Regions from separate parts of the Streptomyces sp. NPDC001507 genome, predicted to be linked through region 2. Evidence: predicted binding sites of a transcription regulator. Region 2 holds the regulator's gene; the other holds the start of a gene.
What was found. The regulator HrcA, encoded in region 2, represses chaperone genes, less so after heat shock. The targets are predictions, from matches to a motif close to TTNGCACTCNGNNNNNCNGAGTGCNAA.
Positions count from the first base shown of each region.

Region 1: the regulator HrcA is predicted to act here: its motif matches at 1,616-1,642, upstream of groL (chaperonin GroEL).

Region 1 covers NZ_JBIAVV010000004.1:540,037-547,406, forward strand. Annotated here, with positions in the region: gene groL (chaperonin GroEL) at 1-1,453, opposite strand, end outside; gene ACFY0K_RS16235 (cold-shock protein) at 1,824-2,030, opposite strand; gene ACFY0K_RS16240 (ubiquitin-like small modifier protein 1) at 2,499-2,774, opposite strand; gene thrC (threonine synthase) at 2,831-4,114, opposite strand; SAM riboswitch class I at 4,132-4,285, opposite strand; gene ACFY0K_RS16250 (glucosyl-3-phosphoglycerate synthase) at 4,443-5,387, shown strand; gene ACFY0K_RS16255 (trehalose-6-phosphate synthase) at 5,509-6,945, shown strand; gene otsB (trehalose-phosphatase) at 7,032-7,370, opposite strand, start outside.
Region 2 covers NZ_JBIAVV010000003.1:681,854-689,223, forward strand. Annotated here, with positions in the region: gene ACFY0K_RS13385 (DUF3097 domain-containing protein) at 1-529, opposite strand, end outside; gene ACFY0K_RS13390 (MBL fold metallo-hydrolase) at 564-1,286, opposite strand; gene hrcA (heat-inducible transcriptional repressor HrcA) at 1,459-2,475, shown strand; gene dnaJ (molecular chaperone DnaJ) at 2,476-3,612, shown strand; gene ACFY0K_RS13405 (nitronate monooxygenase) at 3,858-4,952, shown strand; gene ACFY0K_RS13410 (16S rRNA (uracil(1498)-N(3))-methyltransferase) at 4,949-5,698, shown strand; gene ACFY0K_RS13415 (VOC family protein) at 5,729-6,121, shown strand; gene ACFY0K_RS13420 (hypothetical protein) at 6,215-6,778, shown strand; gene ACFY0K_RS13425 (S41 family peptidase) at 6,825-7,370, shown strand, end outside.

The DNA of each region.
Region 1 (7,370 bases), on a different contig from region 2:
GGTCGACGTACTCACCGGTCGCGGCGTTCAGGCCGTGACCCGGGGTGAGGTTGCGGACCTTCTCCACCACGACGCCGCCCTCGAGGCCGGCGTTGACGGCGATCTGCTTCAGCGGGGCCTCGAGCGCGAGCTTCACGGCCTGCGCGCCGGTCGCCTCGTCACCCTCCAGCTCCAGCTTCTCGAAGACCTGGGAGGCCTGGAGCAGGGCCACGCCACCACCGGCGACGATGCCCTCCTCGACGGCCGCCTTGGCGTTGCGCACGGCGTCCTCGATGCGGTGCTTGCGCTCCTTGAGCTCGACCTCGGTCGCGGCACCGGCCTTGATGACGGCGACGCCACCGGCGAGCTTGGCCAGGCGCTCCTGGAGCTTCTCGCGGTCGTAGTCCGAGTCGGACTGCTCGATCTCGGCGCGGATCTGGTTGACCCGGCCCTGGACCTGCTCGGTGGAGCCGGCGCCGTCGACGATGGTGGTCTCGTCCTTGGTGATGACCACCTTGCGGGCGCGGCCCAGCAGGTCGAGGGTCGTGTTCTCCAGCTTGAGACCGACCTCCTCGGAGATGACCTCGCCGCCGGTGAGGATGGCGATGTCGTTCAGCATCGCCTTGCGGCGGTCGCCGAAGCCCGGAGCCTTGACGGCGACGGACTTGAAGGTGCCGCGGATCTTGTTGACGACCAGGGTCGACAGGGCCTCGCCCTCGACGTCCTCGGCGATGATCAGCAGCGGCTTGCCCGACTGCATGACCTTCTCCAGCAGCGGGAGCAGGTCCTTGACCGAGGAGATCTTGGAGTTGGCGATCAGGATGTACGGGTCGTCGAGGACGGCCTCCATACGCTCCATGTCGGTGGCGAAGTACGCCGAGATGTAGCCCTTGTCGAAGCGCATACCCTCGGTGAGCTCCAGCTCCAGACCGAAGGTCTGGGACTCCTCGACGGTGATGACGCCTTCCTTGCCGACCTTGTCCATGGCCTCGGCGATGAGCTCGCCGATCTGGGTGTCGGCGGCGGAGATGGAGGCCGTGGAGGCGATCTGCTCCTTGGTCTCGACGTCCTTCGCCTGCTCCAGCAGGGCACCGGAGACGGCCTCGACGGCCTTCTCGATACCGCGCTTCAGGGCCATCGGGTTGGCACCGGCGGCCACGTTGCGCAGGCCCTCGCGGACCAGGGCCTGGGCGAGCACGGTCGCGGTGGTCGTACCGTCGCCGGCGACGTCGTCCGTCTTCTTGGCGACTTCCTTGACCAGCTCGGCGCCGATCTTCTCGTACGGGTCCTCCAGCTCGATCTCCTTGGCGATGGACACACCATCGTTGGTGATCGTGGGGGCGCCCCACTTCTTCTCAAGGACGACGTTGCGGCCCTTGGGGCCGAGGGTGACCTTGACGGCGTCGGCGAGCTGGTTCATACCGCGCTCAAGGCCGCGCCGCGCCTCCTCGTCGAACGCGATGATCTTGGCCATGTGAAGTGGTCCCTCCAGGACTGGGGGTGAGTCTTCGGACCGCGCCCGCGCCCGCGACGGACGGCTCGCCGACCCGTGGGTTCCTTGCCCCACCCGGTCCGCGGGCCTCACCGACCCGGTCCTTCTTTGTCACTCTCACCTTCAGAGTGCTAACGCCAATGATTAGCACTCGACCCAGGAGAGTGCAAGGCGCGCTCGCGAAGCGAGTGCTCGTTGGGGGGTGGTGGTCGGGCGACGGGCGGGCGCAAGCGGCTCTCGAGGACCGGGGCCCGGGAACATGGCCCGGGACATGCCGAAGGGCTCGTGCCCCGGGAGGCACGAGCCCTTCGAAGGAGTACAGAAGAACGTCGCTGATCAGTCGGCGCGTGCTTCAGCTGGTCGCCAGCCGGACCATGTCCGCCTGCGGCCCCTTCTGGCCCTGCGAGATCTCGAAATCGACCCGCTGGCCCTCCTCCAGGGTGCGGTAGCCGTCCATCTGAATCGCGCTGTAGTGGACGAAAACATCCGCACCACCGTCGACCGCGATGAAGCCGTACCCCTTCTCCGCGTTGAACCACTTGACGGTGCCCTGAGCCATGCCTAACTCCCCTATTACTGGCCCTTGCACAGATCCACACTTCGCGGATCCGGGTCAGACCTCACCCCCCATTGGTTGGGGGCGTGCGCCGGAACGCGTCGACCGCGGCTGAATGTATCTGTCCAACTGCCGTCTGCAACAGGTCAATCGGACGAGAATTCTGGACGGAAGGGGTCCGGAATGTAGCAAGAATTCGGCCGAATTCAGGGCAAGTCGGACCCCGCAAAGGCCACAAAAGCCGCATATAACCTGCGCACTTTGGCTACTTCTTGCCGGGCTCGCGGTATCGAATACGGGGCTCCCGACCTGGAGATCGGGACCGTGTTCCCCAACTGTACCGCGCTCAACCACACAGAATTGCCCCCTCCGCTTCTCTCACGGAGGGGGCAATCGGATGAACAGTCGGTGATCGGCGTTACCGAAGGTAATGTTCGGTCATTCGATCAGCCTGTCAAGCGGGGCCGCAGGTCAGCCGCCGGCGACGGCCGGGATGATGGAGACGCCGGCGCCGTCCGGGGTGGCGGTCTCCAGGCCCTGCTCGAAGCGCACGTCGTCGTCGTTGACGTACACGTTGACGAACCGGCGCAGCTTGCCCTGGTCGTCCAGAACCCGCGCGGAGATACCGGTGTGGTTCTTCTCCAGGTCCGAGATGACCTCGCCGAGGGTGGCCCCTTCGGCGGCGACTTCGGCCTGGCCCCCGGTGTAGGTACGCAGGATGGTGGGGATGCGAACGGTGACGCTCACGTTTTTACCTCCGGTCCGGGCGGCAGCTCTGAGCGGCGCCCTATTTCTCGGGGGACTCAGGCGAGCCCGGCCTCGCGGAAAGACTCCAGATTCGGGCGAATGGTCGCGGTGAGCCCGGTCCCCGCCACCGCGTCCAGCGTCTTCAGTCCATCACCGGTGTTGAGTACAACGACCGACTTCGCCGGATCAATCAACCCATTCTCAATGAGCTTTTTGGTGACTCCAACCGTCACTCCGCCGGCGGTTTCCGCGAAGATTCCCTCGGTCCGCGCGAGCAGTTTGATGGCGTCGACGACCTGCTCGTCGGTGACGTCCTCCACCGCGCCGCCGGTGCGCCGCGCGATGTCGAGGACGTACGGCCCGTCGGCCGGGTTGCCGATGGCGAGGGACTTGGCGATGGTGTTCGGCTTCTGCGGGCGGACCACGTCGTGGCCCTCCTTGTACGCCACCGACACCGGCGAGCAGCCCTCGGCCTGGGCGCCGAAGATCTTGTACGGCTTGTCCTCGACGAGACCGAGCTTGATCAGCTCCTGCAGCCCCTTGTCGATCTTCGTGAGCTGCGAGCCGGAGGCGATCGGGACGACCAGCTGGTCCGGGATCTGCCAGCCGAGCTGCTCGCAGATCTCGTACGCGAGGGTCTTGGAGCCTTCCGCGTAGTACGGCCGGAGGTTGACGTTGACGAAGCCCCAGCCCTCGCCGGCCGGGTCGCCGATCAGCTCGGAGCAGAAGCGGTTCACGTCGTCGTAGTTGCCCTCGATGCCGACGAGCTCGCCGCCGTAGATCGCGGCCATGACGACCTTGCCCTGCTCCAGGTCGTGCGGGATGAACACGCAGGAGCGGAAGCCGGCCCGGGCGGCCGCGGCACCGACCGCGCCGGCCAGGTTGCCGGTGGAGGAGCAGGAGAGGGTGGTGTAGCCGAAGGCACGGGCGGCCTCGACGGCCTGGGCGACGACGCGGTCCTTGAAGGAGTGCGTCGGGTTGCCGGAGTCGTCCTTCACGTACAGGCCGCCGGTCACCCCGAGCTCGCGGGCCAGGTTGTCGGCCTTGACGAGCTTGGTCCAGCCGGGGTTGATGTTCGGCTTGGTCGCCACGTCCGCGGGGACGGGCAGCAGCGGCGCGTAGCGCCAGATGTTCGCGGGACCCGCTTCGATCTGCTTGCGGAGTTCCTCGGTGTCGTAGGCCGAGAAGTCGTAGGCGATCTCCAGCGGGCCGAAACACTCCTCGCAGGCGAACACCGGGCCGAGCGGCACCCGGTGACCGCACTCGCGGCAGCTCAGGGCGGCGGCGGGACCGAGGTCGACGGCGGAATCCGTGGTGCTTGCAACAGTCTGCACAGCCATTGAGGCGAGGCCCTTTCTCCTCATCTTCCTCACGACGCATCTCGTCGTGAGACGGATTTGGCACCTTCCCTAGCCGGGAGCCTCGCGGTGATCGACAGTGATCTACGAGTACCGACTGGAGGGTTGCCGGGGCTTCAACGGGCCGTTTCCCTCTGCCCCTCTGGATGAGCGGTATGCGGTTGTCAACGCCGGGTGACCCCAGGACATGCGATGGTCATCGGCGTTGTTCAAGACTGTAACCGAAGGCCAGGACAGTTGAGTGAGTCGTCCGAACCGCGAGATGGATCACACCTCGTCGTGTGACCGTGACAGTGAGGAGCCGCTGACCGTGCTGGAAGAAGTCGAGCGCTGGCTGGCCACCCGCTCCTGGTCCGTAACCGATCGTCCCCTGCACCGGGTCATGGCCGCCAAACGGTCCTCCGGACAGACGGTCAGCGTCGTGCTGCCCGCGCTCAACGAGGAGGAGACCGTCGGCGACATCGTCGCGATCATCCGCCACGACCTGATGCAGCAGGTGCCGCTCGTCGACGAGATCGTGGTCGTCGACTCCGGCTCCACCGACCGCACGGCGGCCGTCGCCGCGGCGGCCGGCGCCCGCGTCGTGCACCGCGACGCGATCCTGCCCCGCATCCCCCCCGTCCCCGGCAAGGGCGAGGTCCTCTGGCGCTCCCTCCTGGTCACCACCGGGGACATCGTCTGCTTCATCGACGCCGACCTGCGGGAGTTCTCCTCCGACTTCGTCACCGGCATCGTCGGCCCGCTCCTCACCGACCCGGGCGTGGACCTCGTCAAGGCGATGTACGACCGCCCGCTCGGCGGCGCCGCCGGGCAGGGCGGCCGGGTCACCGAGCTGATGGCCCGCCCGCTGCTGAACATGCACTGGCCGCAGCTGGCCGGCTTCGTCCAGCCGCTCGGCGGCGAGTACGCGGCCCGCCGCTCGCTCCTCGAACAGCTGCCCTTCCCGGTCGGCTACGGCGTGGAGCTGGGCATGCTGGTCGACGCCCTGCACCTGGTGGGCCTCGACGCCCTCGCCCAGGTCGACGTCGGCGTCCGCAAGCACCGTCACCAGGACGGCCAGGCCCTCGGCCGGATGTCCGCCGCGATCTACCGCACGGCCCAGCTCCGGCTGGCCCGCGGCCACCTGATCCGGCCCTCCCTCACCCAGTTCGAACGGGGCGAGGACGGCTTCGAGCCGCGCACGTACTCCGTGGACACGGAGGAACGGCCGCCGATGGTGGAGATCACGGAGTACGCGGAGCGCAAGGTGGCGTGACGTCGTGGCGTGACGTCGCGGCTCGACGTCGTGGCGTGACTTCGTCGTACGGCCGTATACGGCGGCGCGTCGGGCGCGGCCGTACGTTTGAGCGTTTACGGGCCGGGCTAGGTTGTGGCGTATGGCTTTCCCCATCGCTTCCACCGGCGGTGCCGAGGTGCTCGTCGCCTCGAACCGCGGCCCGGTCTCGTACGAGCGACGCGAAGACGGTTCCCTGTACGCCAAACGGGGCGGCGGCGGGCTGGTCTCGGGTCTGTCGGCGATCGGCCCGGACGCGAACGCGGTGTGGGTGTGCGCCGCGCTCGGCGACGGCGACCGAGAGGCGGTACGGCGGGCCGAGGGCGGCCGGCTGCCGGCCGGGGACACCGGCGGGCAGCAGGTCCGGATGCTCGACATCGACGCCGACGTGTTCTCCGACGCGTACAACGGCGTCGCGAACTCGGTCCTCTGGTTCGTCCACCACATGCTGTACCAGACCCCGCTGGAACCGGTCTTCGACGCGGAGTTCCGGCGGCAGTGGGCGTCCTACCAGGCCTACAACCACGCCTTCGCGCAGGCGCTGGCCCAGGAGGCGGGCCAGGGAGCGGTGGTGGTCATCCAGGACTACCACCTGGCGCTCGCGCCCCGGATGCTGCGGCAGCTCCGGCCGGACCTGCGCATCGGCCACTTCTCCCACACCCCCTGGGCGCCGCCGGACTACTTCCGGCTCCTCCCCGACGACATCGCGGCGGAGCTGCTCAGCGGGATCCTGGGCGCCGACCACGCGGCGTTCCTGACGCGGCGGTGGGCGGACGCGTTCGTGGACTGCTGTCATGCGGTGCTGGGGCCGGGCATCCCCTCCTCGGACACCCGGATCGGGGTGCACGGGCTGGGCGCCGACGCGGACTTCCTGCGGAAGCGGTCGCACGAGCCGGACGTGGACGAGCGGATGCGGGCGCTGCGGGAGGAGATCGGCGGCGAGGGGCGCAGGACGATCGTCCGGGTCGACCGGACAGAGCTGTCGAAGAACATCGTGCGGGGGCTGCTGGCGTACCGGCAGCTGCTCGACGACCACCCCGAGTGGCGGGAACGGGTGGTGCACGTCGCGTTCGCGTATCCGTCGCGGCAGGACCTGTCCGTGTACCGCGACTACACGGCGGAGGTGCAGCGGGTCGCGGACGAGATCAACTCCACCTACGGGACGGCGGGCTGGACGCCGGTGGTGCTGCACGTCAAGGACGACTTCGCACGGTCGCTGGCGGCGTACCGGCTCGCCGACGTGGCGCTGGTGAACCCGATCCGGGACGGCATGAACCTGGTGGCGAAGGAGATCCCGGTGGTGTCGGACGAGGGGTGCGTGCTCGTGCTGTCGCGCGAGGCCGGGGCCTACGAGGAGCTGGGTGAGGACGCGGTGGTCGTGAACCCGTACGACATCGGGGGGACGGCGGAGGCGCTGGCGCTGGCGCTGGCCATGCCGGTGGCGGAGCGGGCGGAGCGCTGCAAGAGGCTGGCCGAGGCCGCTACGGCGTTGCCGCCGGCGGCCTGGTTCCTTGAGCAGCTCGGGGCGTTGGGCGGGTAGCCCCGGGTAGTGGTTCGGCTGCGGGCCGGTGGGGCTTCTCGCGCAGTTCCTCCCCCAGCCTTCGGCCGGGGGGACCCCCAGCGCCCCTAAAGGGCGCTTTCGCTCAGCGCGGCCAGGCTTCTCAGCAGTCGTACGACTCCCTCCGGACCGTCCACCACCACGTCCGCCCTGTCCGCCAGCTCTGTCACCTCCGTGCTGCCGCTGCACACCAGGAGGCCGGGGACGCCCTCCTCGCGGAGTTTCTCGACGGCGGCGAAGGCCGGGATGTCACCCAGGTCGTCGCCCGCGTACAGGATGGCGCCCGCGGAGATGTGGCGGGCGTACTCGCGCAGGGCCACGCCCTTGTCCATGCCCGGGGGGCGGAGTTCCAGGACCAGACGGCCCGGTTCGACGATCAGGCCGTGCCGGGTGGCGAGATCGGTGAG
Region 2 (7,370 bases):
CGATGCGCCACTCCTTGGTGCCGGGGAGCAGGTGGTCGACGAGGACGCCGAGACGGGCGTCCGGGCCGGGGGCGAACTCGGCGACGATCGCGGGGAGGTCGTCGACGCCCTCCAGGTACTCCACGACCACGCCCTCGATGCGCAGGTCGTCACCCCAGACCTTCTCGACCAGTTCCGCGTCGTGGCGGCCCTCCACGTAGATGCGGCCGGCGCGGGCGACACGCGCGCGTGCGCCGGGGACGGCGACCGAGCCGGAGGCGGTACGGGAGGGGCGTACGGGTCCCCCGGACGTGGGGCGCACGAGGGTGACGACCCGGCCCTCCAGGAGGAAGCCGCGCGGCTCCAGCGGGAAGACGCGGTGCTTGCCGAAGCGGTCCTCCAGGGTGACCGTGCCCGCCTCGCAGCGGATCACCGCGCCGCAGAAACCCGTCCCCGGCTCCTCGACCACCAGACCGGCTTCGGCGGCCACCTCGGGCACCGGCTTCGGCTTCTTCCACGGCGGTGTCAGGTCGGCGGAGTACTGGCGCATTCGGATGACGATAGGAGAAGCCGGACCGGCACGCCTACGACACGCCGAAACGCGCCGCCAGGGCCTCGCGCTGGGCCCGTACGAACGCCGCGTCCACCACCGCTCCGTGACCGGGCACGTACAGGGCGCGGTCGCCGCCCAGGGAGAGGAGGCGGTCGAGGGCGGCGGGCCACCGCGACGGTACGGCGTCGGGACCGGCCTGCGGATCGCCGGACTCCTCCACCAGGTCGCCGCAGAACACCACCTCCGGGTCGCCGGGTACCAGGACGGCGAGGTCGTGGGGAGTGTGGCCGGGGCCCACGTTCGCCAGCAGGGCCTGGCGGCCGTCGCCCAGGTCGAGGGTCCACTCGCCGGAGACCAGATGGCGGGGGAGGGGGAGGGCGTCGGCCGCCTCCTCGGCCTCCCCGGCCGGCAGGCCGTTGCGGATCGCGTCCAGGCGGAGTTCCTCGCGGTCGTACCCGAGGACGCCCTCGGCGCCCACGGCCGCGTACAGGGCCGCGCCCGCGAAGGCGGCCGCGCCGAAGACATGGTCGAAGTGGGGATGGGTGAGCGCGAGATGGGTCACACGGCGGTCGGCCAGTGCCTGCGCCTCGGTACGCAACCGTGCGCCCTCGGCCAGGCTCGACCCGGCGTCCACCATCAGGGCCGTGCCCGCGCCCAGGACCAGACCCGCCGTGCAGTCCCAGCCCGGCAGCCGGCACCGGCCGACGCCTTCGGCCACCCGCTCCCAGCCCAGCTCTTCCCAAGTCACCGTCATGCCGCGACGCTAGCCGTAGAACGCCATGGGTCCTGACCGGCCTTGCCCAGTCGGTGCCCCACGGCCGTACACTGGGCCGGGGATGCTGGCACTCGCGTTCGCAGAGTGCCAGACGAAAGGCCCGAAGGGACCGAAAGGCCGCGGGGACGACTTTCTGGAGGTGTGGCGCCGGATGCTGAGTGAACGCAGGCTTCAGGTATTGCGCGCCATCGTCCAGGACTACGTCGGCACCGAGGAGCCGGTCGGTTCGAAGGCGCTGACCGAACGGCACAACCTCGGGGTCTCCCCGGCGACCGTGCGCAACGACATGGCCGCTCTGGAGGACGAGGGGTTCATCGCCCAGCCGCACACCAGCGCGGGGCGGATCCCCACCGACAAGGGGTACCGGCTGTTCGTCGACAAGCTGGCCGGCGTCAAGCCGATGAGCGCGCCCGAGCGGCGGGCCATCCAGAACTTCCTCGACGGCGCCGTCGACCTCGACGACGTGGTGGCGCGGACCGTGCGGCTGCTGGCCCAGCTGACCCGGCAGGTGGCGGTCGTGCAGTACCCGTCGCTGACGCGGTCGACCGTGCGGCACGTGGAACTGCTCTCCCTCGCACCGGCCCGGCTGATGCTGGTACTGATCACCGACACCGGACGGGTCGAGCAGCGGATGGTCGACTGCCCGGCGCCCTTCGGCGAAACGTCCCTGGCGGATCTGCGGGCGCGGCTGAACAGCCGGGTCGCGGGACGCCGGTTCTCGGACGTGCCCCGGCTGGTGGAGGACCTGCCGGAAGCCTTCGAGGCCGAGGACCGCGGCACGGTCTCGGCGGTGCTCTCCACCCTGCTGGAGACGCTCGTCGAGGAGAACGAGGAGCGGCTGATGATCGGCGGCACCGCCAATCTCACCCGCTTCGGACATGACTTTCCCCTCATGATCCGGCCCGTCCTGGAGGCCCTGGAGGAGCATGTCGTCCTCCTCAAGCTCATGGGCGAGGCGGGGGATTCGGGCATGACCGTACGCATCGGTCACGAGAACGCCTACGAGGGACTCAACTCCACGTCAGTGGTGTCGGTCGGTTACGGTTCGGGCGGCGAGGCAGTCGCCAAACTCGGCGTGGTCGGACCGACCCGCATGGATTACCCGGGAACGATGGGAGCGGTACGAGCGGTGGCACGGTACGTCGGACAGATCCTGGCGGAGTCGTAAGTGGCCACGGACTACTACGCCGTTCTCGGCGTGCGCCGCGACGCGTCGCAGGAAGAGATCAAGAAGGCCTTCCGTCGGCTCGCGCGCGAGCTGCACCCGGACGTCAACCCGGACCCGAAGACCCAGGAGCGGTTCAAGGAGATCAACGCCGCCTACGAGGTGCTCTCCGACCCGCAGAAGAAGCAGGTCTACGACCTCGGCGGGGATCCGCTCTCGCAGAGCGGCGGCGCGGGGGCCGGTGGCTTCGGGGCGGGTGGCTTCGGGAACTTCTCCGACATCATGGACGCGTTCTTCGGTACGGCGTCCCAGCGCGGTCCGCGCTCGCGCACCCGGCGCGGCCAGGACGCGATGATCCGGATCGAGGTCGAGCTCGACGAGGCGGCCTTCGGCACGACCAAGGACATCCAGGTCGACACGGCGATCGTCTGCAACACGTGCAACGGTGAGGGCGCGGCGCCGGGCACCTCCGCCCAGACGTGTGACATGTGCCGGGGCCGCGGTGAGGTCTCGCAGGTGACGCGGTCCTTCCTCGGCCAGGTCATGACCTCGCGGCCGTGTCCGCAGTGCCAGGGGTTCGGGACCGTCGTGCCGACGCCGTGCCCCGAGTGCGCGGGCGACGGGCGGGTGCGGTCGCGGCGGACGCTGACCGTGAAGATCCCGGCCGGTGTCGACAACGGCACGCGGATCCAGCTCGCCGGTGAGGGCGAGGTGGGGCCGGGCGGCGGTCCGGCCGGTGACCTGTACGTCGAGATCCACGAGCTGCCGCACTCCACGTTCCAGCGGCGCGGGGACGACCTGCACTGCACGGTGACGATTCCGATGACGGCGGCGTCGCTCGGTACGAAGGTGCCGCTGGAGACGCTGGACGGGCTCGAGGAGGTCGACATCCGGCCGGGCACGCAGTCCGGGCAGTCGATTCCGCTGCACGGGCGCGGTGTCACGCATCTGCGGGGCGGCGGCCGGGGTGACCTGATCGTGCACGTCGAGGTGACGACGCCGACGAAGCTGGACCCTGAGCAGGAGCGGTTGCTGAGGGAGCTGGCGAAGCTGCGCGGGGAGGAGCGGCCGACGGGGCAGTTCCAGCCCGGTCAGCAAGGGCTGTTCAGTCGGCTGAAGGACGCGTTCAACGGGCGTTGACGGGTGCCGTGAAGGGGCTCCGCCCCTTCGACCCCGCCAGGGGGCTCCGCCCCCTGGACCCCCGGAGACCTATGCCCACCCACCACCCGACTCGGCCCGCCGAAAAGTGCGCCCGCCCGCCGGCTCGGTCCGTCGGGAGGCGCGGTCGCCCGGTCGGCTCGGTCCGTTGTGGGGTGTGGTTTCTGGCATGTGCCAAAGGGGCGGCCCGATTCGGTCTTGTTCGGAGGACGTGACAACATGCCGTCATGTCCTCCGCACTGACCGATCTCTTGCCTCTTCCGATCGTGCAGGCCCCCATGGCAGGCGGGGTCTCCGTCCCGCAGCTCGCCGCCGCCGTGTCCGAGGCGGGCGGGCTGGGGTTCCTCGCCGCCGGGTACAAGACCGCCGACGGGATGTACCAGGAGATCAAGCAGCTGCGGGGGCTGACCGGCCGTCCCTTCGGTGTGAACGTGTTCATGCCCCAGCCCGAGTACGCCGAGTCCGGGGCCGTCGAGGTCTACGCGCATCAGCTGGCCGGTGAGGCCGCCTGGTACGAGACCGAGCTCGGCGACCCGGACAGCGGCCGGGACGACGGGTACGAGGCCAAGCTGGCCGTGCTGCTCGACAACCCGGTGGCCGCCGTCTCCTTCCACTTCGGCGTGCCGGCGCCGGAGGTGCTGGACTCCCTGCGGCGGGCCGGGACGGTCACCCTCGTCACCGCCACCACCGCCGAGGAGGCCCTCGCCGCCGAGCGGGCCGGGGCGGACGCGGTGATCGCCCAGGGCGTGGAGGCGGGGGGACATCAGGGCACCCACCGGGACGTCGCGGAGAACGACGGGTCCGGGATCGGGCTGCTGTCGCTGGTCGCCCAGGTGCGCGAGACCGTCCGGATCCCGGTCGTCGCCGCGGGCGGGATCATGCGCGGCGGCCAGATCGCGGCCGTACTGGCGGCGGGGGCGAGCGCGGCACAGCTGGGGACGGCCTTCCTCGCCACCCCGGAGTCCGGCGCCGCCGCCCTGCACAAGCAGGCGCTCACCGACCCGCTCTTCACGCGGACCGCGCTGACCCGGGCGTTCTCCGGGCGGCCCGCCCGCGGCCTGGTCAACCGGTTCATGCGCGAGCACGGCCCGTACGCGCCCGCCGCCTACCCGGAGGTCCACCACCTCACCTCCCCGCTGCGCAAGGCCGCCGCCCGGTCCGGGGACGCGCAGGGCATGGCCCTGTGGGCCGGACAGGGCCACCGGATGGCCCGCGAGCTGCCCGCCGGACAGCTGGTGGAGACCCTCGCGCAGGAACTCGCCGCCGCGTCGACAGCGTTGTCCACCAAGGGAGAGCGCTTGGGAGAGGGGGACGGGCGATGACCGCGCCCGTCTTCGTCGTCGAGGACTTCCCCGCGGGCGGCGCCGGACAGTACGTCCTCGACGGGCCCGAGGGCCGGCACGCGGTCTCCGTGAAGCGGCTGCAGCCCGGCGAGGAGGTCGTCCTCACCGACGGCGCCGGCCGCTGGGCGGTCTGCGAGGTGCTCGCCGCCGAGGGCAAGGACCGGCTGGTCGTCCGCATGACGTCGGTCTCCGAGGAGCCGGAGCCGTCGCCCCGCATCACCGTCGTCCAGGCCCTCCCCAAGGGCGACCGCGGCGAGGTCGCCGTGGAGACCATGACCGAGGTCGGCGTAGACAGGATCGTGCCCTGGCAGGCCGCCCGCTGCATCACCCAGTGGAAGGGCGAGCGGGGCCTCAAGTCGCTGGCGAAGTGGCGGGGCACCGCCCGCGAGGCCGGCAAGCAGTCCCGCCGGGTGCGGTTCCCCGAGGTCACCGACGCGACGACGACCAAGCAGGTCGCGGCACTGCTGGCGGAGGCCGACCTCGCCGCCGTCCTGCACTCCGACTTCGAGCACGGCAGCGAGCCGCTCGCGGCGGCCGAACTGCCCGCCGGGGGCGAGATCGTGCTGGTCGTCGGGCCCGAAGGGGGCGTCGCCCGGGACGAGATCGCGCTGTTCGAGGAGGCGGGTGCGAAGGCGTACACCCTGGGGCCTACCGTGATGCGCACGTCGACCGCCGGGACGGCGGCCGCGGCCCTGCTGCTGGGCCGCACCGGCCGGTGGTCCTGAACCGACCGCACCACACCCTGGGGGACAGCCGTGGAACTCGCCCAAGTCCGGCTCCTGGTCACCGACTTCGCCGCCTGCTACCGCTTCTACGCCGAGGTGCTCGGGCTGAAGCCGCAGTCGGGGGCGAGCGAGGGGCCGTACGAGAAGTTCAGCCCGCACGCCGGATCGGCGGGGATCGCCCTGCAGGACCGGGCGATGATGGCCGCGATACTCGGCGAACTGGGGGACGCGGCGACCGGGCACCGGTCTGTGGTGGTGCTGCGCGTCGACGACCTGGACGGCTACTGCGAGCAGATCACCGCACGGGGCGCGGTCCTCGTGCACGGACCCGAGCCGATGACCGAACGCATGCGGGTCGCCCACCTCAAGGACCCCGAGGGGAACCTGGTGGAACTCCAGGAGTGGCTGCTGCTGCGGACCTGAGGGACGGCGCACCGGCACGGGTGACCCCTCCGAACACGTGAGTGGCCGTAAGCCCCCTACCGCCACCGGCGGGACGGTGGCAGGCTGCCCTCCATGGGGGCATTGAGGCGGATTTGGGGCCGGCCACGCGGGACCAGGGCGGCGGCCGCGGCGGGGCTCGCGGTGATCGCCGTGGGCGGTGCGGTGGGCTGTCAGCCGAGCGGCCTGAACACCGCGACGGTCGCCTACACCACCGACCGGACCGCCACCGCGGAACTCAAACGCCAGCACGTCGACGTCGACTGGCTCACCTGCACCGGCAATTACGGGTCACCGTCGGGGGCCTCGAAGAGCGCCAGGACGCCGTCGGCCACCGCGACCACCGTCGTCTCCGTCGACTGCCGGGGCCGGACCAAGGACGGCCGGGACATCACCGTCGCCGGCCGGGTCACCAAGGCCGTCAGCGGGGCCTGCGTGCGCGGGAACCTCGTGGCCAAGGTCGGCGGCAAGGAGTGGTTCCGGGTGACCGGGCTGGGCAACTGCGACGCGACACCCGGGCCGGCGTACAGCACCTACCGGCCGCCCACCTACGGGCAGCAGCCCGGCCCCACCGTGACCGTCACGAAGACGATCTGGTGCCAGGGCGACCCCAAGTGCTGGCCGGTGCAGGGAAAGTGATCGAAATCGGCCACCGGGAACACAGCGCGGTGCATAGGCTGAGCGAGTGACTCAGGGTGCAGCGACAGGACCGCGGTCCTACCTCCGATTTCCCCATGTCCACGGCGACCTGGTCGCCTTCACCGCCGAGGACGACGTGTGGCTCGCGCCCCTGGACGGCGGCCGGGCCTGGCGGGCCAGCGCCGACAACGTCCCCGTGACGCTGCCCCGCATCTCGCCCGACGGCACCACGGTCGCCTGGACCTCCACCCGCGACGGCGCCCCCGAGATCCACCTCGCCCCCGTCGACGGCGGCCCGTCCACCCGCCTGACCCACTGGGGGAGTTCCCGCACCCAGGTGCGCGGCTGGACCGCCGACGGGCGGGTCCTCGCCATCTCCACCCACGGCCAGGCCAGCCTCCGGCGCAGCTGGGCCCACGCCGTCCCGCTCGACGGCGGTCCGTCCACCGTCCTGCCGTACGGCCCCGTCGGCCACGTCGCTTTCGGCCCGCACACCGTGCTGCTGTCCGCGCCGATGGGGCGGGAGGCGGCGTGGTGGAAGCGGTACCGGGGCGGTACGGCGGGCAAGCTGTGGATCGACCGGGACGCCCGG